Regions from separate parts of the Streptomyces sp. NPDC005551 genome, predicted to be linked through region 1. Evidence: riboswitches for the same ligand, from Rfam matches in the RefSeq annotation. Region 1 holds a riboswitch; the other holds the start of a gene.
What was found. A riboswitch is a leader RNA that binds a small molecule or an ion and turns the genes downstream of it on or off. The one in region 1 is predicted to bind glycine.

Region 1 (10,486 bases):
CGTACTGGCCGGCGGTGTGCAGGCCCATGATGCCGAGCGAGGTCACCGACTTGCCGGAGCCGGACTCACCCACGATGCCGAGGGTCTTGCCCTTCTCCAGCGTGAAGCTGAGTCCGTCGACGGACTTGACCAGGCCGTCGTCGGTCGGGAAGTGGACCTTCAGGTCGCGGACTTCGAGGAAGGCGGACGGTGCGGGCGAGTTCGTGACGGGCTCGCCGACCGCTGCTCCGCTCTTGCTGAGTTCGGTCATGCGAGCCTCACTCGGGGGTCGATCACGGCGTACAGGATGTCCACGACGAGGTTGGCGACGATCACCGCGAGAGAGGTGATCAGGGTGACCCCGAGGATGACGGGCAGGTCCTTGTCGCTGATCGCCTTCAGCACCGCCTGCCCGAGGCCGGGGAGGCTGAACGTGGTCTCGGTGAGGATCGCGCCGCCGATGAGGGCGCCGAGGTCCATGCCGAGCATGGTCAGGATGGGCGTCATCGTGGAGCGCATGGCGTGCTTGCCGATGACGGTCGGCTCGGCCAGCCCCTTGGCACGGGCGGTGCGGATGTAGTCCTCGCCCATGACCTCGAGCATCGTGGCCCGGGTGATCCGGGCGTACATCGCCGCGTAGAGGAAGGCCAGCGTGATCCAGGGCAGGAGCATGCCGCCGAACCAGCCGCCGAAGCCGTCCGCGATCGGGACGTACTGGGCGTCGAGCCAGCCGAGCCCGTAGCTGAAGATCGCCAGGGACAGCAGACCGGTGAAGTAGATGGGGAGCGAGACGCCGGCGAGGGCGACGATCATCGCGCCGCGGTCCCAGAAGGAGCCGCGCTTGAGCGCGGAGAGCACACCCGCCGCGACACCGAAGATCAGCCACAGAACGGCGGCACCGAGCGCGAGAGCCAGGGTCACTGGGAAGCGGTCGGTGATCTGCGGCCAGATGGCCTGCTCGCTGCGGAAGGAGTAGCCGAAGCACGGCGCGGCACAGTTCGTGACGTCACCGCCGGACGCGTACGTGCGTCCCGCGAAGATGCCCTTGAAGAACTCCCACACCTGGACGAAGATCGGGTCGCCCAGACCGAGCTTCTCCCGGACGCCTTCGATGGCCGCGGGGTCGGCCTGCTTGCCCACGAACATCGTGGCCGGGTCGACGCCCGCCCACCGTGGGACGAGGAAGAAGATGCCGAAGACCACCAGAATGATGACCACCAGCATCACTGCGGCGGCGAAGAGCCGCCTGATGAGGTAAGCGAGCACTGCTCTCGGCCCGACGGCGGGGCCGTGGGCCACCGGAGGTCTTCCGGTGGCCCACGGTTCACGCCGCTCCGGCCTTCACCTGCCTTTCGTGCCTTATGGCGGGTGCGCCGGTCGGGATTACTTCACGCCGAGGTTGACGAAGTCGAACTGACCGCTGTAGTTGTCCGTCGTGTAGACGTTGGTCAGCCGGTTCGAGCGCCAGTTGATGAACTTCTCGAAGACGAAGGGCAGGTAGTAACCGCCCTCCATGACCTTGTGGTTGATCTCCGTGGCCAGCTCGGTCTTCTTGCCCTCGTCGAGCTCGTTCACGTAGTCGTCGAAGAGACCGTTGATGGTCTTGTCGTCGATCATCGCGAAGTTGTTGTTGCCGCTCTCCAGGATGTACTTGCCGGACCACAGCGGGAGACCGAAGCCCTGGACGGTCGGGAAGTCCGGACCCCAGCCCATGATGATGATGCCGAAGCCCTTCTTCTTCACGTTGGAGGGGCTTCCGATGATGCCGGTGGTCTGCGCGCCGTCGAACTGCTCGATGTCGACGGTGATGCCGATCTTCTTCAGCGACGCCTGGAGGGACTCGGCGGTCGCGACCTCGACGGGCTTGTTGTTGCGGACCGCGATCGTGGTCTTGAAGCCGTTCGGCTTGCCGCAGGCCTTGAGCTCTTCCTTGGCCTTGGTGATGTCCGCGGCGCCGTCGTTCTTGGTGGCGCCGTACGGGTCGTACTTCTGGCCCTCGGAGCCCGGGACGGACGGCGGGAGCATGTTGGTGCCGATGTCACCGCCGGCGACCGGGCCACCGCGCGCGGTCTGCAGCGACTTGTGGTCGGCGCCGTAGATCACGGCCTTGCGGCAGTGCTCGTTGTCGAACGGCTTGACCGTCTGCGGGAAGACCGCGTAGCGGATGTAGCCGGAGACCGGGTTGTCCAGGTTGCCCTTGTGCTGCTTCAGGGCGGTGGTGCGGCCCTGCGGCGACAGTCCGGTCTGGGCGAGGTCCAGGTCGTAGTCGCCGGCGATCAGGCGCTGGTCCAGGTCGTTGGCGTTGGTGAAGAACTTGATCGAGATCTTGTCCGGCAGCGCCTTGCGGACCGGGTCCGAGGACTGCTTCCACTCGGTGTTGCGGACCAGCGTCAGGTTCTTGTTCGGGGTGTAGCCCTGGAACTTGTAGGGGCCCGACGAGAACGGGTGCAGGCCGTACTTGGACTTGGTGTCCTTGTCCTGGCGCACCGGCGCGGCCGAGGCCAGCGCGAGCATGTCCTCGAAGTCCGAGTTCGCCTTCGGCAGCTTGAAGATGATCGTCTTGGCGTCGGGCGTCTCGATCGCCTTCAGGCCGAGCTTGTCCTTGGACTTGTCCTTGTAGGGGCCCTTGTACGCGCCCTTCGGGTCCAGGACGTCCTTCAGGTAGACCGGACCGCCGGACAGCACGTCCTGCGCCCACTGGCGCTCGATGCCGTACTTGATGTCCTGGGCGGTGACGGGCTTGCCGTCCTCCCAGGTCGCACCGTCGCGGAGGGTGTACGTGTAGGTCTTGCCGCCGTCCGTGACCTTGGCGAGACCCGTGGCGAGGTCCGGGGTGAGCTCGGCACCCGCGGCGCCGGGCTCGGCCTTGCCCGTGACGAGCGTGCGGCTGTAGTAGCGCATGAAGTTCCACGCCATGCCGTAGTAGCCACGCGTGGTGTCCCACGAGTCGGCGTCCTGGGCGCTGGCGAACTTCAGCTCGCCGCCCTTCTTCGACGAGGCGTTGGCGACCTTGTTGTTACCGGCGTTGAAGCCGGCCGCGCCGCCGCTCTTGCCGTCGCCCTTGCTGTCGTCGCCGCCGCCGCACGCGGCCGTGCTCAGCAGTGCTGCGACCACGGCAGCTGCGGCCACGGCCTGCTTGCGCCGCCCTGAAGTGCGTTGGGTAGTCACGATCTCGGATCCTCCGAAATGATGTAGGCGGCCTGTGAATGAGTCACAGGCCCCGGGGGTACGGCTGTTCAGCGGGAAGCCTTCGGGTCCAGCGCGTCACGCACGCCGTCGCCGAAGAGATTGAAGGCGAGCACGGTGATGAAGATCGCCACACCGGGGATCACCATGTACATGGGATCCGAGTCGTAGTAGTCGATCGCCGAGGAGAGCATCTGTCCCCACGAGGCGGTCGGCGGCTTGACGCCGACGCCCAGGAAGCTGAGCGCCGCCTCGGTGAGGATGTTGGTCGGGATCATCATCGTCGTGTACACGATGATGGGCGCGATGAGGTTGGGCAGCAGCTCCTTGAACAGGATGTAGAACCGCCCGGCGCCCAGGCTCCGCGCCGCCTCCACGTACTCGCGCTCGCGCAGCGAGAGCGTCTGGCCGCGCACGACACGTCCGACGTAGGGCCAGCCGAAGAAGCCGATCACCAGGATCATGACGAACAGGCGCACGCCGGTACCCGTCAGGCCCAGCATCTCGTTCGGCATGACCGAGACGAGGGCGATGATGAACAGCAGCTGCGGGAAGGCCAGGAGACCGTCCATCACGCGGCTGATGGCCGCGTCCACCCAGCCTCCGAAGAAGCCCGCCAGGATGCCGAGGACGGTCCCGAGGACCACGGCGACCAGGGCGGACAGGAAGCCGACGAGGAGCGAGATGCGGGCTCCGTAGATGATGCGGGCGAAGATGTCGCGGCCGCTCACCGGTTCGACGCCGAAGAGGTGGTCGCCGCTGATGCCGCCCAGCGAGCCGGTCGGCGTGGAGAACAGCGGGTCGATCAGGTCCTCGTGGTGGGACTCGGGATCCTGGCCGATCAGGTTGGCGATCACGGGGGCGAGGATCGCGACCGCGATGAGCAGAAGGACGACGACACCGCCCGTGAGTGCGAGCTTGTCCCGCTTGAGGCGCTCCCAGGCGATCCGGCCGAGGGAGCGTCCTTGAACCGCCTTCGGATCGGCGCTGACCACCGCCGCTTCCTCGGCCGCGCTCGGGGCCGCTTCAGCGGTCGGCTCGTGCAATGGTGCCGTCATCTGGCAGGGACCCCTCTCAACCGGCGGTAGCCGGCCCACACGTGCCGCTGTAGCGGCATGATCAGTCCGTCGTACAAAGGGGCGAACACCCCTGGACCGGGAGTCTTTAACGCCTCGGCGATCTGTTGCCAGACTTGACGGCGAATGGATGCCTAAACGTGATGCGGGCTGGGGGGTTCCGTTATCCGGACGGCGGGTAACGGGGGCCGGACACGGGGCAATCGGGCCGCAAGGGTCCACGGGAGCCGTAATCCCAACACCTCGTCCGCAACACGGACATCACGCCCTTTCACCTTCGGGCACGCTGGTCAGCGCCCGGCGGCACGTCGAAGGGACGCGGCCGGGCGCCGTTCTCGCGACGGCTCTTCGGGGTCAGTACGGCCGCGGCTGCGGGTAGCCGTACCCGCCGGCCGCCGGCGCCTGGGCGGGCGCCGCGTGCGCCTCACGGTCGTAGAAGGGCCGCGCCTTGGCGCGCAGCCACATCGCCACCGGGTCGTACTCGTCGGACATGGCGACGGTCGACACGGGCAGCCCGTCGGGGACCGCGCCGATCGACTGCTGCATCATCGCCCGCACCGAGTCGACGGCGGACGGGGAGGTGTCGTAGACGTCGAGACCGATGGCCAGGTAGGGCGCGCCGAGGGCGGGCTGCACCCAGGCGCGGCGCAGCGAGCGCACGGCGGAGGTGCGGTGCGCGTTCTGCGTGAGGAGGGCGTAGAACTGCGGGATCTCGATGCCCGGTTCGGACAGCCGCAGCGGTCCCGTCGGCTGGCGCTCGAGACCGGTGGCGATGCGCCGCAGGTCCAGCCAGGGGATGCCGACGCCGCCGCCGGGTGCGTGCGGGTTCAGCCAGAGACCGAAGTGGTCGGGGTAGAGGGTGCGGGCCACGTCGAGGCCGTCGACGACCTCGTACGAGCGGTTCCAGCCGCTGGCGGACAGCTCCCGGGCCGAGGTCACGCAGGGGGCGTAGCCGTAGCCGCCCACCTCCATGTTCCCGTACTGGGCGTCCGGCGAGCCTGCCTGGCCGTGCCAGAGCAGCATCCAGATCTGGCCGTTCGACGGGTTCGCGAGCGCGCGGAGGAGCGCCTCGTAGGCGTCGTAACGCCCGGGCGTCACCTGGCGCAGCATGTGCTCGACCTGCCCGGCCGCGGCCGTGCCCGACGCGCTCACCCTCCACCGCCCCTTCGCGAACAGATCATCATGAACTCCCCCATCGCCCCCGGGGCGTTCGCACGGCATCCCGTCCGGGAGCGCGTCATCACCTCGACCGAGCCATGAAACCAGCTTAAGCGGCGTTTCTGACAGGAACTTGACGCACGGCTCCGCCGGTCCGCGTGGCGCCGGGTGCCCGGCCCGGCGCGGGTCCCGCCCGCTCAGTACTCCCGCCGGTAGAAGGGCCGCACCCGGGCGCGCATCCAGTCGCCCACCGGGTCCTGGGCGACATCGAGGAGGAGCAGGTTCACCGGCCGGTCCACCGGGACCCGGCCGAGCGCCCGGCCGAGCGCGTCCAGCGGGTACGTCCTTGCCGGGCCCTCCCATTCGGACAGTTCGACACCGACGAACATGACCGGGTCGCCGCCCTCGATGCTGGCCAGGCAGCGGCGGGCGGTCAGCACCACGCCGGTGGCGGCGAACTCGGCCGAGGCCGCGGACAGGAAGTCGACCGGGTCGTCCTGCCAGTCGGGTTCGAACAGCCGGACCCGGCCGCCGCTCGCGGGTCCGTCCAGCGGGGTCCGCCCGGTGCGGCACAGTTCGGCGACGGCGGGCGGCGGGAGCGGCACGCCGACCACGCCGTCCGGGTTGACCGCGAGACCGACCTGCGGGGGCAGTCCGCGCGCGAACTCGACGGCCGGCGCGATCGTGTACGCCATGTGGGCGCCGACGACCTGGCGGAACTGCTCCTCCGAGCTGAAGACCGGGACGTACGCCTGCCCCTCGATCTCCAGCATGGGCAGGTCGAGCGGGCCGCTGTGCGGGCCGCCGCCGTTCGGCAGCGGGATCCACAGGAAGCTGCGGCCGAGGACCTCGACGATCCGGGCACCGGCCGACGGCACTCCGAGGGACGCGGAGAGGACCTCCTCCAGTTCGTTGCCTGGCCATCCGCCGTGCGGATGGGGGTGCGGGTACGCCTGTGCCGGGAAGTCCATCTGTCTACCGCCTGCTGTGAACCGCTGTTCCGGCTGGAACCCTAACCGGTGGGCGCGTACGCGGGTCAGTCGCCGAAGTCGATCCGGCGCAGCACGTCCGCCGCCGCCCGGTCGATCAGGACCGCCGAGCCGCAGCCCTTCGGCAGGTCCCCCTTCTCGACGGACCGCAGCAGCAGCCCGGCCGCCCGGCGGTGGCGGAGGAACGCGTAGCGCGAGACGCCGCGGCCGCGCTCGCGCTGGCCGTCCAGGGCGGTGTCCGGCGTCACGTCGAGGAGCAGCAGGTGCAGCGTGCCGCCCCGGCGGCGTGCCTCGCGGGCGAGCCAGCGGCGCACCCAGACCTGGGTGCCGCAGTCGTGCACGACGACGCCGGCGCCCGAGCGCAGTGTGCGGTGCAGCCCGGTGTAGTGCGTGAGCCGGACGACGGGGCGGTAGAGCGCGTACGGCAGGAAGCGGGACAGCCGGGTGTCCCAGCGGTCGCGGGTGTCCTGGGAGTCGACGCGCGCGCCGCGCACGGCCCGGCGCATCAGCGTGGACTTGCCGCTGCCGGGCAGACCGGTCACCACGACGACGTCGGACGCGCCGAAGGACAGGCCGTGCGGGCTGTGTCCCGCGCGCTCGCGCAGATCGCGGACGACGGGTCCCGGCGCGGGTCCGCACGCCTCCCGGGCCGGGACACCGGGTTGTTCGGGCACCGCGAGTCCCGAACCCGTCGCGTACGCCGTGGTCCTGTTCACCCTGATCGTCCTCCCCCTCGGATCCGGAGTCCCATCCCATTCGAGTGTAAAGAGAAGGTAATGCGGGACGCCTCTGGTTTCCGTCCTCGTCCTGCCACAGACCCGTCACAGGTCCTGTGCCGCCTGCCGGACAGGGCGCCCCTGCCGGGTTTCACGGATGCGTGCAATGATGTGCCCGCCAACTGCATACCGGCCGCTTGAATCCGCGCGGGAGAGTCCCGGGGCATCGGTCCCCGGGCGCCGAAGGAGCAAGTCCCTCCCTTGAATCTCTCAGGCCCCGTTACCGCGCGGGCGAGGCACATCTGAAAAGCGGGCCGCTCACCAGTGGCTCCACCCAAGGTGCAAGTCACGACCACCGGTTCGCCGGGTCGTGATGAACCTCTCAGGTTCCGATGACAGATGGGGAGGAACGACCTCGCCGTCATGCCTTGGGAGCCCCACCGATGAGCAGTAACGCCCCCCGTCACACCGCGCTCGACGCCCTGCACCGCTCGCTCGGCGCGACGATGACCGACTTCGCCGGCTGGGACATGCCCCTGCGCTACGGCTCCGAGCGCGACGAGCACCTCGCCGTGCGCACCCGGGCCGGTCTCTTCGACCTCTCCCACATGGGCGAGATCACGGTCACCGGACCGCAGGCCGCCGCCTTCCTGAACTTCGCCCTCGTCGGCAACATCGCCTCGGTCGGGGTCGGCCGCGCCCGGTACACCATGATCGTCCGCGCGGACGGCGGCATCCTCGACGACCTGATCGTGTACCGGCTCGGGGAGCAGGAGTACATGGTGGTCGCGAACGCCTCCAACGCCCAGGTGGTGCTGGACGCGCTGACGGAGCGGGCCGCCGGTTTCGACGCCGAGGTGCGCGACGACCGTGACGCGTACGCGCTGATCGCGGTCCAGGGCCCGGAGTCCCCCGGCATCCTCAAGTCCCTCACCGACGCCGACCTCGACGGCCTCAAGTACTACGCGGGTCTGCCCGGCACGGTCGCGGGCGTCCCGGCGCTGATCGCGCGCACCGGCTACACCGGCGAGGACGGCTTCGAGCTGTTCGTGGCGCCGGCCGACGCCGAGAAGCTGTGGCAGGCGCTGACCGAGGCGGGCGCTCCGGCCGGGCTCGTCCCCTGCGGGCTGTCCTGCCGCGACACGCTCCGCCTGGAGGCGGGCATGCCGCTGTACGGGCACGAGCTGACGACGTCGCTCACCCCCTTCGACGCGGGCCTCGGACGGGTCGTGAAGTTCGAGAAGGAGGGCGACTTCGTGGGCCGGGAGGCCCTGTCCGCGGCCGCCGCCCGCGCGCAGGACGACCCGCCGCGCGTGCTCGTCGGGCTCGTCGCCGAGGGCCGCCGCGTGCCGCGCGCCGGCTACTCCGTCGTCGCCGGCGGTGAGGTGATCGGCGAGGTCACCTCCGGCGCGCCCTCCCCGACGCTCGGCAAGCCGGTCGCCATGGCGTACGTCGACGCCACGCACGCCGCTCCCGGCACGGCCGGTGTGGGTGTGGACATCCGGGGCAGCCACGAACCGTACGAGGTCGTGGCGCTGCCGTTCTACAAGCGCCAGAAGTGACACTGGTCCCCGCGCGCCGCACGTGACACCGGCCCGGACGCCGGACGCGACACCGGCCCGGGTACCGGACACGACACCGGCCACGTGCCGGAAGTGACACCGGCCCGGGTACCGGCCGGACACCTGCCCCCGGGCGCCGGAAGCGGCGCCGGGCGCGTCCGTCCGGCTCAGCTACGTCCCCGCTTCATCAGCACTCCCCCGCGTACAGGAGAATTCAGGCCATGAGCAACCCCCAGCAGCTGCGTTACAGCAAGGAACACGAGTGGCTGTCGGCCGCCGAGGACGGCGTCTCGACGGTCGGCATCACGGAGCACGCGGCCAACGCGCTCGGCGATGTCGTGTTCGTCCAGCTCCCGGAGGTCGGTGACACCGTGACCGCCGGCGAGACCTGCGGCGAGCTGGAGTCGACCAAGTCGGTCAGCGACCTGTACGCCCCGGTCACCGGCGAGATCGTCGAGGCCAACCAGGACGTCGTGGACGACCCGTCCCTGGTGAACTCGGCTCCCTTCGAGGGTGGCTGGCTGTTCAAGGTGCGCGTCGCGGACGAGCCGGCCGACCTGCTCTCCGCGGACGAGTACACCGAATTCACCGCAGGCTAAGGACTCCCGACTGATGTCGCTTCTGAACACGCCCCTTCATGAACTCGACCCGGACGTCGCCGCCGCGGTCGACGCCGAGCTGGACCGCCAGCAGTCCACCCTGGAGATGATCGCCTCGGAGAACTTCGCTCCGGTCGCGGTCATGGAGGCCCAGGGCTCGGTCCTCACCAACAAGTACGCCGAGGGCTACCCGGGCCGCCGCTACTACGGCGGCTGCGAGCACGTCGACGTGGTCGAGCAGATCGCCATCGACCGTGTGAAGGCGCTCTTCGGCGCCGAGCACGCCAACGTCCAGCCGCACTCGGGCGCCCAGGCCAACGCGGCCGCCATGTTCGCGCTGCTCAAGCCGGGCGACACGATCATGGGCCTGAACCTCGCGCACGGCGGGCACCTGACCCACGGCATGAAGATCAACTTCTCCGGCAAGCTCTACAACGTGGTCGCGTACCACGTCGACGACGCCACCGGTCGGGTCGACATGGCCGAGGTCGAGAAGCTGGCCAAGGAGTCCCGGCCGAAGCTGATCGTGGCCGGCTGGTCCGCGTACCCGCGTCAGCTCGACTTCGCCGCGTTCCGCCGGATCGCGGACGAGGTCGGCGCCTACCTGATGGTCGACATGGCGCACTTCGCCGGCCTGGTGGCGGCGGGGCTGCACCCGAACCCGGTGCCGCACGCGCACGTGGTCACCACCACCACGCACAAGACGCTGGGCGGCCCGCGCGGTGGCGTGATCCTGTCCACCGCCGAGCTGGCGAAGAAGATCAACTCTGCTGTCTTCCCCGGTCAGCAGGGCGGTCCGCTGGAGCACGTGATCGCCGCCAAGGCGGTCTCCTTCAAGGTCGCCGCCACGGACGACTTCAAGGAGCGCCAGCAGCGCACCCTGGACGGCGCCCGGATCCTGGCCGAGCGGCTGGTCCGGGACGACGTCAAGGCCGTCGGCGTCGACGTCCTCTCCGGCGGCACGGACGTCCACCTGGTCCTCGTCGACCTGCGCAACAGCGAGCTGGACGGGCAGCAGGCCGAGGACCGGCTCCACGAGGTCGGCATCACGGTCAACCGCAACGCCGTCCCGAACGACCCGCGCCCGCCCATGGTCACCTCCGGCCTGCGCATCGGCACGCCCGCCCTCGCCACCCGCGGCTTCCGGGCCGAGGACTTCGCCGAGGTCGCGGACATCATCGCCGAGGCGCTCAAGCCGTCGTACGAGGCGGACTCGCTCAA
Region 2 (10,486 bases), on a different contig from region 1:
GTGTTCGCCCACAACACCTCGGCGGGCGGCGGCACGGACCTCGACCTGTTCCACCCGAAGGACGGTTCGCCGCGGCTCGACCAACCCCTCGCGCGGGTCGACGAGGCGGAGGCCGAGCAGATCGCCGCGGTGACGGGCGGTTCGGGCCACCGGGTCAGTGGTCCGTCCCGGATCCCGGCGGCGATCCTGGAGGCCGTGGTGGAGGCGGGCAGCCGGGTCTGACCGCCGCCGGGGGCGCGGCGCCCCCGGGAGCCCCCTCGCGCGGGGGCCCGCGGGGGCGCGGCGGCACCCGTCGGAGATCAGCCGAGAGGCACCGGCTCCGGCAGCCCCACCGGCCACGTGTGCACCGGCTCCCCGGCGTGCATCAGCTCGGAGTACCGCTTGGTGGTCGCGGCCAGCGCGGCCTCCCGGCCGAGTCCCTTCTCCGTCGCCAGGTGGAAGGTGGCCGCCTGCCAGCTCGCGCCGTTGACCCGGCGCCGGCACCGCTCCTCGATCACCCCGAGGTAGAAGTCCCGGTCGGCGGGCTCGATGCCCCACGCGTCCAGCCCGGCCGCCGCCAGCGGCAGCAGCTCGTCGCGGACCAGGTCGACGGCGTCCACCTGAGCGGTCCCGCCGTGCCGGCCCGGCTGCGGCCACTCCAGGCGGGCGTCGATGCCGTCACGGCACGCGGCGTCGAAGTTGGCCGCCGCCGCCTCGAAGGGCAGCCGGGTCCACACCGGCTTCGCCTCGTCGGCCAGCGCCCGCACGAGGCCGTAGTAGAACACCGTGTTGGCGATGACGTCGGTGACCGTGGGACCGGCGGGCAGCACGCGGTTCTCGACCCGCAGATGCGGCACACCGTCGGCGATGTCGTACACCGGCCGGTTCCAGCGGTAGATGGTGCCGTTGTGCAGGACCAGTTCGGACAGCTTCGGGATGCCGCCGCCGTCGAGCACCTTCAGCGGGTCCTCGTCGTCGCAGATCGGCAGCAGCGCCGGGAAGTAGCGCAGGTTCTCCTCGAACAGGTCGTGGGCGGACGAGATCCACCGCTCCCCGAACCAGGTCCGCGGCCGCACCCCCTGGGTCTGCAGCTCAGGCGGCCGGGTGTCCGTGGACTGCAGGAACAACGGAGGCCGCGACTCCCGCCACAGCTCGTGCCCGAACAGGAACGGCGAGTTGGCGCCGATCGCGACCTGCGCGGCGGCGATCGCCTGCGCGGCGTTCCACACGTCGGCGAACCGTCCGGGGGTGACCTGAAGGTGCAGCTGTACGGAGGTGCAGGCCGCCTCCGGTGCGATGGACCTCGACGTGCAGACGAGGCGCTCCACCCCGTCGATGTCGAGCGCGAAGTCCTCACCCCGGGCTGCCACGATCTGGTCGTTCAGCAGGGTGTAGCGGTCGACGTCCGACAGGTTCGAGGACACCAGGTCGTCGCGGCCGAGGGTCGGCAGAATGCCGATCATCACGATTCCGGCGTCGACCTCCTTGGCCTTGCGGTGCGCATACGCGAGGGAGGTGTTCAGCTCTTCCGAAAGCTGGTCGAAAACCCGCCCCGCCAATCGGTGTGGCGCTATGTTCACTTCCAGATTGAACATGGCGAGTTCTGTTTGGAAATCGCGGCTCGCTATCCTGTCAAGTACTTCGGCATTCATCATCCGCGGCATGCCGTCCGGTCCCGCGAGATTCAGCTCGATCTCCAGGCCCATCAGATTCCGCGGACGCTCGAAGCGCTCCTCCGCCAGCAACCTCTCGAGTCCCGTCAGGCACTCCTGGAGCTTGCTGCGGTAGCGCTGTCGATCGGACAGGTCGAACGACCCCGCCACGACCTTCTCTCCCATCGAAGTTCCCTCCTTGGATGGGTAGGCCGATGCTCCGGCCGCTCTGGTACACGGTCACGGTGGATGATGCCCCGGCATCGCGATCCATAACGTCCCGGCCGGGCTCCGGGCCCGCTAGGCTGAGGGCCGAGTACCCCGGGGCACATTCACCAGGCATGGTGCCGCGCGCAGTTTCACGCCGGTTCGCGCTCGTGATAAACGCCGACGAGAACCGGCCGACCACTTGGACGCGGTATTTCGAGGTCAGCCCTGCGCGGCCCGCGTGAAACAGGGATCAAACTCTCCTTTCGCCGACCGAATAGGCGCTTGTTCTTCATCCCCGGAACAGCTAGCTGAAACATTGTGTGAACACGTGTCGTATAAACTCCGCAAACGAGGCAGAGAGTAGGCGCACGCCGTCATCGCATCCGCCCCTCTGACCCCGAGAGCTGACAGTGTCGTCCGCCCCCGCCCTCGCGCCACCCTGCCTGTCGAATGAGAGGCGACCCACCATGCCGCTGCATGTCCCCCCGGCTCCCGCGCCCGCCCTGCGCTCCGTCCTCACGGCACTCGGTTCCCCCACCGCTGTCCGCGAGGCGCGCACCCCGTCCCTGCGCAACGTCCAGGGACCGGTGTCTCCCGAACTCCCCCTGCCCGTATACGTCCTTGACCGGATCGCGCCCGCCGGCGCCACCGTCACCCGCCTCACCGGCTGGCGCTTTCTGATCCGCTGCGGCGAGCGCGCGGTGGCCGCCGCCGAGACGATGCTGACCCCCGACGGCTGGGCCTTCTCGCACTTCTTCGAGGGCCCGTACGTCACCTCCACCGAGCGCGCCCTGCGCCAGGCGGAGAACATGCAGCAGACCTTCCAGCCGCGGCTCCTGTCCGTGCCCGAGCTCTACATGCTCACGCTGTGGCTGCACGGCGACTGCGTCGCGGACAGCGGCACGGGGCACCCGCTCGCCACCGACCTGCTGGTGCCGCTGGCCCCCGCTCCGCCCGGCATCGCGGCGCACCGTCCGCACCGTGTCGCCGAACTCCTGCCCGTCCTCACCCACCGGGTGACACCCGCACCCCTGCTCGGTTCGCCCGCCTAGGGAAGCCCGGTCCCGGCCCGGCGGCAGCCCGCCGTCCCGCCCCGCGCCCCGCAGCCGTCGACCCGGCTGCGGGGCACTTCGCCGCCCTGCGGGACGCTCCGCTCTTCCGGGCTGTCCCGCGCTCGTACGAGTCGCCGGACCCGTTTCCCCGTCCGGACTAGCCCTATCCGGCTATCCCGAACCACCCGAAGAGACAGTGCAGTTGGAGTGAACCGTCCGCACGGGTGATGCGTCATGAACCTGTGAGAAGTGCTGCTGCCAAATCCCTGCGGATCGCCGCCCGTGGGGCAACACTGGTACCAGACCGACTTGTCGACGGGGGGCGGCCATGGACAGCGTTCCGAGCCGCAGGACAGCTACGACAGCCAGCTCATACGTCACGACCCAGCGAAAGATCCCATCCATGTGCCAGCACCAGCCACCGTGTCCGACAGCCGACTCCGCCGACCGGGAAGCCGCTCTCCATGTGGCGCATCACCCGGAACAGGGGTGGAGCCTGCTGTGCAACGGCGTCGTGCTCTTCGAGGACACCGGTGAGCTCCTGCCCGACGGTCAGATCATCGCCCCGCACCGCCCCCTGGGCACGGGACAGGTGATGACGGCCGCCTGAGCCGCACGAGCGGCCGGCTGCGAAGTCCGCCGCGCACGAGAGGGGCCGGCCCGGAGACGCACTCTCCGAACCGGCCCCGACGTACGCCCGGCGGTGACTACTCGTCGTAGGCGTCCAGCGGCGGGCAGGAGCAGACCAGGTTGCGGTCGCCGTACGCCTGGTCGATCCGGCGCACCGGCGGCCAGTACTTGTCCGCCGCCGAGACACCGCCCGGGAAGACCGCCTCGGCACGGCTGTAGGCGTGCTCCCAGTCGCCGCCCAGCGCCGCCGCGGTGTGCGGCGCCCCGCGCAGCGGGTTGTCCTCGGCCGGCCACTCGCCCGAACCGACCTTCTCGATCTCGGCGCGGATGGCGATCATCGCCTCGCAGAACCGGTCGAGCTCCACCAGGTCCTCGGACTCGGTCGGCTCGATCATCAGCGTCCCCGCCACCGGGAACGACATCGTCGGCGCGTGGAAGCCGTAGTCGATCAGCCGCTTGGCGATGTCGTCGACGCTCACACCGGTCGCCTTGGTCAGCGGCCGCAGGTCGATGATGCACTCGTGTGCGACGAGTCCGCCCGGCCCGGTGTACAGCACCGGGTAGTGCGGCTCCAGCCGCTTGGCGATGTAGTTCGCGGACAGCACCGCGACCTGCGTGGCCCGCTTGAGGCCCTCGCCGCCCATGAGGCGGACGTACGCCCAGGAGATCGGCAGGATCCCGGCGGAACCCCAGGGCGCGGCCGAGACCGGGCCGACACCGGTCTTCGGGCCGGCCGCGGGCTGCATGGGGTGGTTCGGCAGGTACGGCGCGAGGTGCGCGCGTACGCCGACGGGCCCGACGCCGGGACCGCCGCCGCCGTGCGGGATGCAGAACGTCTTGTGCAGGTTCAGGTGCGAGACGTCGCCGCCGAAGTGCCCCGGCTTGGCCAGGCCGACCAGAGCGTTCAGGTTGGCGCCGTCGACGTACACCTGCCCGCCCGCCTCGTGCACCTGGGCACAGATGTCGGTGACGTGCTCCTCGAAGACGCCGTGCGTGGAGGGGTACGTGATCATCAGTACGGACAGTTCGTCGCGGTACTGCTCGATCTTGGCGCGCAGGTCCTCGACGTCGATCTCGCCGTCCCCGGCGGTCTTGACGACGACGACCTTCATGCCGGCCATCACGGCGCTGGCGGCGTTGGTGCCGTGCGCGGAGGACGGGATGAGACAGACGGTGCGCTGCTCGTCGCCGTTGGCACGGTGGTACCCGCGTACGGCGAGCAGACCCGCGAGTTCGCCCTGCGAACCGGCGTTGGGCTGCAACGACACGTTGTCGTACCCGGTTACCTCGGCGAGCCGCTCCTCCAGCTCACGGATGAGCGTCAGATAGCCCTGCGCCTGCTCGGCGGGCGCGAAGGGGTGCAGCTGCCCGAACTCCGGCCAGGTGACCGGCTCCATCTCGGTGGTCGCGTTGAGCTTCATCGTGCAGGAGCCCAGCGGGATCATGCCGCGGTCGAGCGCGTAGTCCCGGTCGGAGAGCCTGCGCAGGTAGCGCAGCATCGCGGTCTCGGAGCGGTACAGGTGGAATACCGGGTGCGCGAGGTAGTCGTCGGTGCGCAGCAGCGCCTCGGGCAGCGTGTCGGCGGCCGACGCGTCGAGGACCTCGATGTCGGCCTCGACGCCGAAGGCGGTCCAGACGGCGCCCAGCTGCTTGCGCCCGGTGGTCTCGTCGCAGGCCATCGACACGTGGTCGGCGTCGACGAGGTGCAGGTTGACCCCGCCCTCGCGGGCGGCGGCCACGATCGCGGCGGCCCGGCCCGGCACCCGCGCGGTCAGCGTGTCGAAGTAGGAGCCGTGGACGACGTCCACTCCGCCGGCCTCCAGGCCCGCGGCGAGGATCGTGGCGTAGCGGTGCGTACGCCGGGCGATCGTCCTGAGCCCCTCGGGGCCGTGGTAGACCGCGTACATGCCCGCCATCACGGCGAGCAGCACCTGGGCGGTACAGATGTTGCTGGTGGCCTTCTCGCGGCGGATGTGCTGCTCACGGGTCTGCAGGGCGAGGCGGTAGGCCTTGTGTCCGTCCGCATCGACGGACACGCCGACGAGCCGGCCGGGCAGGCTGCGGGCGAACTTCTCGCGCACCGCCATGTAACCGGCGTGCGGCCCGCCGAAGCCCATCGGGACGCCGAAGCGCTGGGTGGTACCGACCGCGATGTCGGCACCGAGGTCGCCGGGCGCGGTGAGCAGGGTCAGGGCGAGCAGGTCGGCGGCGACGGTGACCACCGCGCCGAGCTCGTGCGCCTGGTCGATCAGGGGCTTGATGTCGCGTACGGCACCGGAGGCACCCGGGTACTGGACCAGTACGCCGTTGATCTCGCGGCCGGCGACGTCGGCGGGGATGCCCTCGCTCAGATCGGCGACCACGACCTCGGCGCCGGTCGGCTCGGCGCGGGTCTCGATGACGGCGATGGTCTGCGGGAGGGCGTCCGCGTCGACGAGGAAGAGGCCCTTCTTGTTCTTGCCCATGCGCCGGGACAGCGCCATCGCCTCGGCGGCGGCGGTGCCCTCGTCGAGCAGCGAGGCGCCGGACGTCGGCAGGCCGGTCAGCTCGGCGACCACGGTCTGGAAGTTCAGCAGCGCCTCCAGGCGGCCCTGCGAGATCTCCGGCTGGTAGGGGGTGTAGGCGGTGTACCAGGCCGGGTTCTCCATGACGTTGCGCAGGATCACCGGCGGCGTGAAGGTGCCGTAGTAGCCGAGGCCGATCATCGAGTCGAGCACCTCGTTGCGGTCCGCGAGGGAACGCAGCTCGGCCAGGACCTCGGCCTCGGTGCGGGCTCCGGGCAGCTCGAGCGCATCGGCGTTCTTGATGACGTCCGGCACCGCGGCGGCCGTCAGCTCGTCGAGCGAGCCGTATCCGACCTGCGCGAGCATCTTGGCCTGGGCCTCGTGGTCGGGCCCGATGTGGCGCTGCTCGAAGGGGATGCCCTGTTCGAGTTCGGAGAGCGGAATGCGGTGGGCGGTCATTGCGGAGGCCTCCTGGTCTGACACGACCTTCGGGGGGTACCACGACGCGGGTACCCCGACGGCCTCCCCCTCTGTCATCTCAACCTGAGAGCTTCACCGGCCCGCCCGTAGCTGACGACCCGGTTTTCACCGTCGGTGAGGACGGGAGCCGACGACACCCGCCCTGCTTTCCAGAGTGACCTCGTCCGTGCGGTACGTGTGCCTGAGAGATTCCGGGGAGGATTTGCTCCTTCGGCGCCTCCGGTCTTGCCGGAGGACTCTCCCGCACGGGGTCAGCAGCCGTTTGCCAGCCTACCAGCGAGGACAGCGCACGGGCTTTCGAGTGGCCACCTTCCTGAATGTGCTCTTTCGTAGTGCTTACGGATGAGTTTTGCGCCCACGAGGAGGGCCCGTGCAGACCGACATCGATCCGCGCAACCTGATCGGCCGCAAGGCGTTCGACCGCAAGGGCACCAAGATCGGCACGGTCGACGAGGTGTACCTCGACGACGCCACCGGGATGCCCGAGTGGGCGGCCATACGCACGGGTCTGTTCAGCCGGGACGCCTTCGTGCCGCTGGAGCCCAGCGAGGTCGTGGAGGGCACGCTCCGGGTCCCCTTCGACCGGGCCCTCATCAAGGACGCGCCCGACTTCGGTGTCGGCCGCCACCTCTCTCCGGAACAGGAACTCCAGCTGTACCACCACTACGGGCTCGACCTGGCGTCCCCTCCCCCGCCGGACCGCGACTTCGGCACGCTCGCCGGTTCGGACGAGGCCTGACCGGCCCGCCCCCCGGACACCTCCTCCGCATCCGTCCCACCCGGCGCCGGCCGGGCTGCCTCCGCCGGGACCGCGGTCTCCGGCGCCCCCGCGACCAGGGGCAGCGGGTCCGCCGGCTCCAGCGCGGGATCGTCGGTCCGGAACGTCCGCACCCGCCCCGGCGGCGAATACGGCGTCTCGAACCGCACGGTCACCCGCCCCAGTCCACTGCCCTGGACCCAGCCGTGCCCGTACTGGGCGTGCCGTACGTCGTGCCCGGCGGGCCAGCGCCGCTCGGCCGGCCGGACCGGCTCCCCGGCCGCTTCCCGCACCCCCTCGTCCTCGGCCTGCTCCTGCGCCAGGAGCTCCCCGGCGGCGGCCTGCGCCTGCGCGAAAAGGTCCTCCTGCGTGTAGTCGGCCAGCCCGGTGACCCCGACGCCCAGCAGCCGCACCCCGCCGGTCGTGTCCACCGCGTCGAGCAGCCGGGCGGCGGCCTCGCGCACCACGGAGGGGTCGTCCGTGGGCCCGCGCAGCGTCTCGGACCGGGTCAGGGTGGAGAAGTCGTACCGCCGCACCTTGAGCACCACGGTCCGCCCCGAGCGCCCGGCGCCCCGCAGCCGCCGCACACACCTGTCGGCGAGCCGCCGCACCTCCGCGGCGACCCGCACCCGGTCATGGATGTCCACCTCGTAGGTGTCCTCGACCGACACCGACTTCGCCTCCCGCTCGGCCACCACGGGCCGCTCGTCGTGCGCCAGCGCCATCGCGTACAGCGCGTGCCCGTGTGCCCTGCCCACCAGCCGCACCAGCTCGTCCTCGCCGGCCTCGGCGATCTCCTCGACCGTGGTGATCCCGGCCCGCCGCAGCTGGTCCCCGGTCGCCGGCCCCACGCCGGGCAGCGTCCGCACCGGCATGGGCCCGAGCAGCGCCCGCTCGGAACCCGGCTCGATCACCACGAGGCCGTCGGGCTTGGCCTGCTCCGAGGCGATCTTGGCGAGCATCTTGGAGGCGGCGAGCCCCACCGAGCCGGTCAGCCCCGTGACGGTCCTGATGTCCGCGCGCAGCTTCCCGGCCACCAGCCGCGCCGAGGTCTCGTCCCAGGCCGTCCCCCCGGCCTCCAGATCGACGAACGCCTCGTCGAGGCTCAACGGCTCCACGAGCGGCGACAGCGCCCGCAGCAGGCCCATCACCTGCTCGCTGACCTGCCGGTAGAGCTCGAAGCGCGGCACGAGATAGGCGGCGTGAGGCGCCAGCCTGCGCGCCTGCGCCATGGGCATCGCCGAGTGCACCCCGAACACCCGCGCCTCGTACGAGGCGGTGGCCACCACGCCACGTACGCCCAGCCCGCCCACGACCACGGCCTTTCCGCGCAGACTCGGCTTGGCCGCCTGCTCGGCCGAGGCGTAGAAGGCATCCATGTCGAGATGCAGGATGGTGGGCGTGGTTCTCACGTGTCCGATGCTGCCCTACGCCACTGACAACGCCTCGTCGAGCAGGGGCACCGCCGAAGGCGCCGCCCGTCGCGGGAGCACGGGCGGGACCGGGTGCCGTCAGACCGCTCGGTTGCGCCGCCGGGCGAGTTCGTCCGCGGGGTTCTGTCCGACGAGGGTCTCGCCGGTGTCCACCCGCTCGCCGTGCAGCTGCGACAGCGCAGCCTCCACGTCCCGCCAGACGACCCCCACGGCGATCCCGAAGACGCCCTGGCCTCCCTGGAGCAGCGCGTGCACCTCGTCCGGCGAGGTGCACTCGTAGACCGTCGCGCCGTCGCTCATCAGCGTCATCCGCTCCAGATCCCGGAACCCGCGCTCACGCAGGTGCTGGACCGTGGTGCGGATGTTCTGCAGGGACACGCCCGTGTCGAGGAACCGCTTGACGATCTTCAGGACCACGACGTCGCGGAAGCTGTAGAGACGCTGCGTCCCCGAGCCGTGGGCGGGTCGCACGCTCGGCTCGACCAGGCCGGTGCGCGCCCAGTAGTCCAGCTGCCGATAGGTGATACCCGCCGCCGCACACGCCGTGGGACCGCGATACCCGATCTCCGCGGAGACCGCCTCTCCGTCCGGCACCGGTGTCGGCCGCTGTGGAGCGGGGCCGGCCGCGTTGCCGTGAAGCGGGTACGGGCCGTTCTCCCCCAGACTGCGTCCGGGGGCACCCCCAGCCGTACCGTCGCCGCTGCTTCTCACGCCGACCTCCGTCCTTGAACTGCCTTCTCGACGGTAGGCAGTCGCCCGGGGCGCGTCAACGATCGCCACACTCGGCACGCCGGGTGATAATCACCCTACGAGTGGTTTACCGTGCCCCACCACGGGGAAAGGCTAGCCGAATGCGCTCCGCACGGGCCGCGGGACGCGTCACCTGCCTTCGGCGATCGCCGGCCGCGGCTCCGGCCGTTCGGGGGCATCACTGGCTGTTGGTCCCGAAGTCCTCGGGAGAGATCTGGTCGAGGAACTCGCGGAACTTCTCCACCTCGTCCTCCTGCTCGTCCGGGATCGCGATACCCGCGTCGTCGAGCACCCCGTCACTGCCGTAGATCGGCGTCCCGGTGCGCAGCGCGAGCGCTATGGCGTCGGACGGCCGCGCGCTCACCTCGACTCCGCTGGCGAACACCAGCTCGGCGTAGAAGACGCCCTCACGCAGATCCGTGATGCGCACTTCGGTGAGCTCCTGGCCGACGGCCTCCAGCACGTCCTTGAACAGGTCGTGGGTCAGCGGTCGCGCGGGGGCCATGCCCTGCTGCGCGAAGGCGATGGCCGTCGCCTCCCCCGGCCCGATCCAGATGGGGAGGTAACGGTCGCCTCCCACTTCACGCAGGAGCACGATCGGTTGGTTGGAGGGCATTTCGACCCGGACACCTACGACATCGAGCTCGTTCACACAGTAACCCTAGGCCGTGCCCGGGACGTTTGGGTAGTCGGGCACAGAACGCGTGGACGATCCGCCACGGGCGAACGCCCCCGCTCAGGGAAGCCGAACACCCAGCGCGCTCTGCACCAGAGCGGCATGGAGCTTCGCCGTGAGCCCCGCCAGCTCCTTCGTACGGGCCTCGGCATGAGCCCTGGTCTGCGGGTTGCGGTGGCGCCGCAGCGGCGACACCACCTGGTCGACGAGGCCCGCCTCACGGTCGGCGGCGGCCTTCATCGCACGCAGGTGCCGCGGCTCGATCCCGAAGCGCCCCAGTTCGACCACGAGCGCGGCGACCGTGACCGTCTCGGCGTCGTAGCCGCCGTCCGGCAGTGGAGTGACGAGCCCGTACGACTCCCA

Region 2: linked by a shared signal. The riboswitch ahead of gcvP (aminomethyl-transferring glycine dehydrogenase) and the one ahead of gcvT (glycine cleavage system aminomethyltransferase GcvT) in region 1 are both predicted to bind glycine.

The regions. Positions count from the first base shown of each region.
Region 1 covers NZ_JBIAJE010000006.1:544,140-554,625, reverse strand. The annotation lists gene ACFYP4_RS20535 (ABC transporter ATP-binding protein) at 1-250, opposite strand, end outside; gene ACFYP4_RS20530 (ABC transporter permease) at 247-1,245, opposite strand; gene ACFYP4_RS20525 (ABC transporter substrate-binding protein) at 1,363-3,147, opposite strand; gene ACFYP4_RS20520 (ABC transporter permease) at 3,216-4,223, opposite strand; gene ACFYP4_RS20515 (enhanced serine sensitivity protein SseB C-terminal domain-containing protein) at 4,596-5,393, opposite strand; gene ACFYP4_RS20510 (enhanced serine sensitivity protein SseB) at 5,597-6,370, opposite strand; gene ACFYP4_RS20505 (AAA family ATPase) at 6,436-7,110, opposite strand; glycine riboswitch at 7,303-7,400, shown strand; gene gcvT (glycine cleavage system aminomethyltransferase GcvT) at 7,548-8,666, shown strand; gene gcvH (glycine cleavage system protein GcvH) at 8,888-9,265, shown strand; gene glyA (serine hydroxymethyltransferase) at 9,279-10,486, shown strand, end outside.
Region 2 covers NZ_JBIAJE010000005.1:578,723-589,208, forward strand. The annotation lists gene ACFYP4_RS17970 (hypothetical protein) at 1-222, shown strand; gene ACFYP4_RS17975 (glutamate--cysteine ligase) at 300-1,817, opposite strand; gene ACFYP4_RS17980 (hypothetical protein) at 2,309-2,893, shown strand; gene ACFYP4_RS17985 (DUF5999 family protein) at 3,297-3,503, shown strand; gene gcvP (aminomethyl-transferring glycine dehydrogenase) at 3,601-6,486, opposite strand; glycine riboswitch at 6,667-6,761, opposite strand; gene ACFYP4_RS17995 (PRC-barrel domain-containing protein) at 6,878-7,246, shown strand; gene ACFYP4_RS18000 (DNA polymerase IV) at 7,171-8,676, opposite strand; gene ACFYP4_RS18005 (MerR family transcriptional regulator) at 8,776-9,408, opposite strand; gene ACFYP4_RS18010 (bifunctional nuclease family protein) at 9,626-10,099, opposite strand; gene ACFYP4_RS18015 (MerR family transcriptional regulator) at 10,184-10,486, opposite strand, start outside.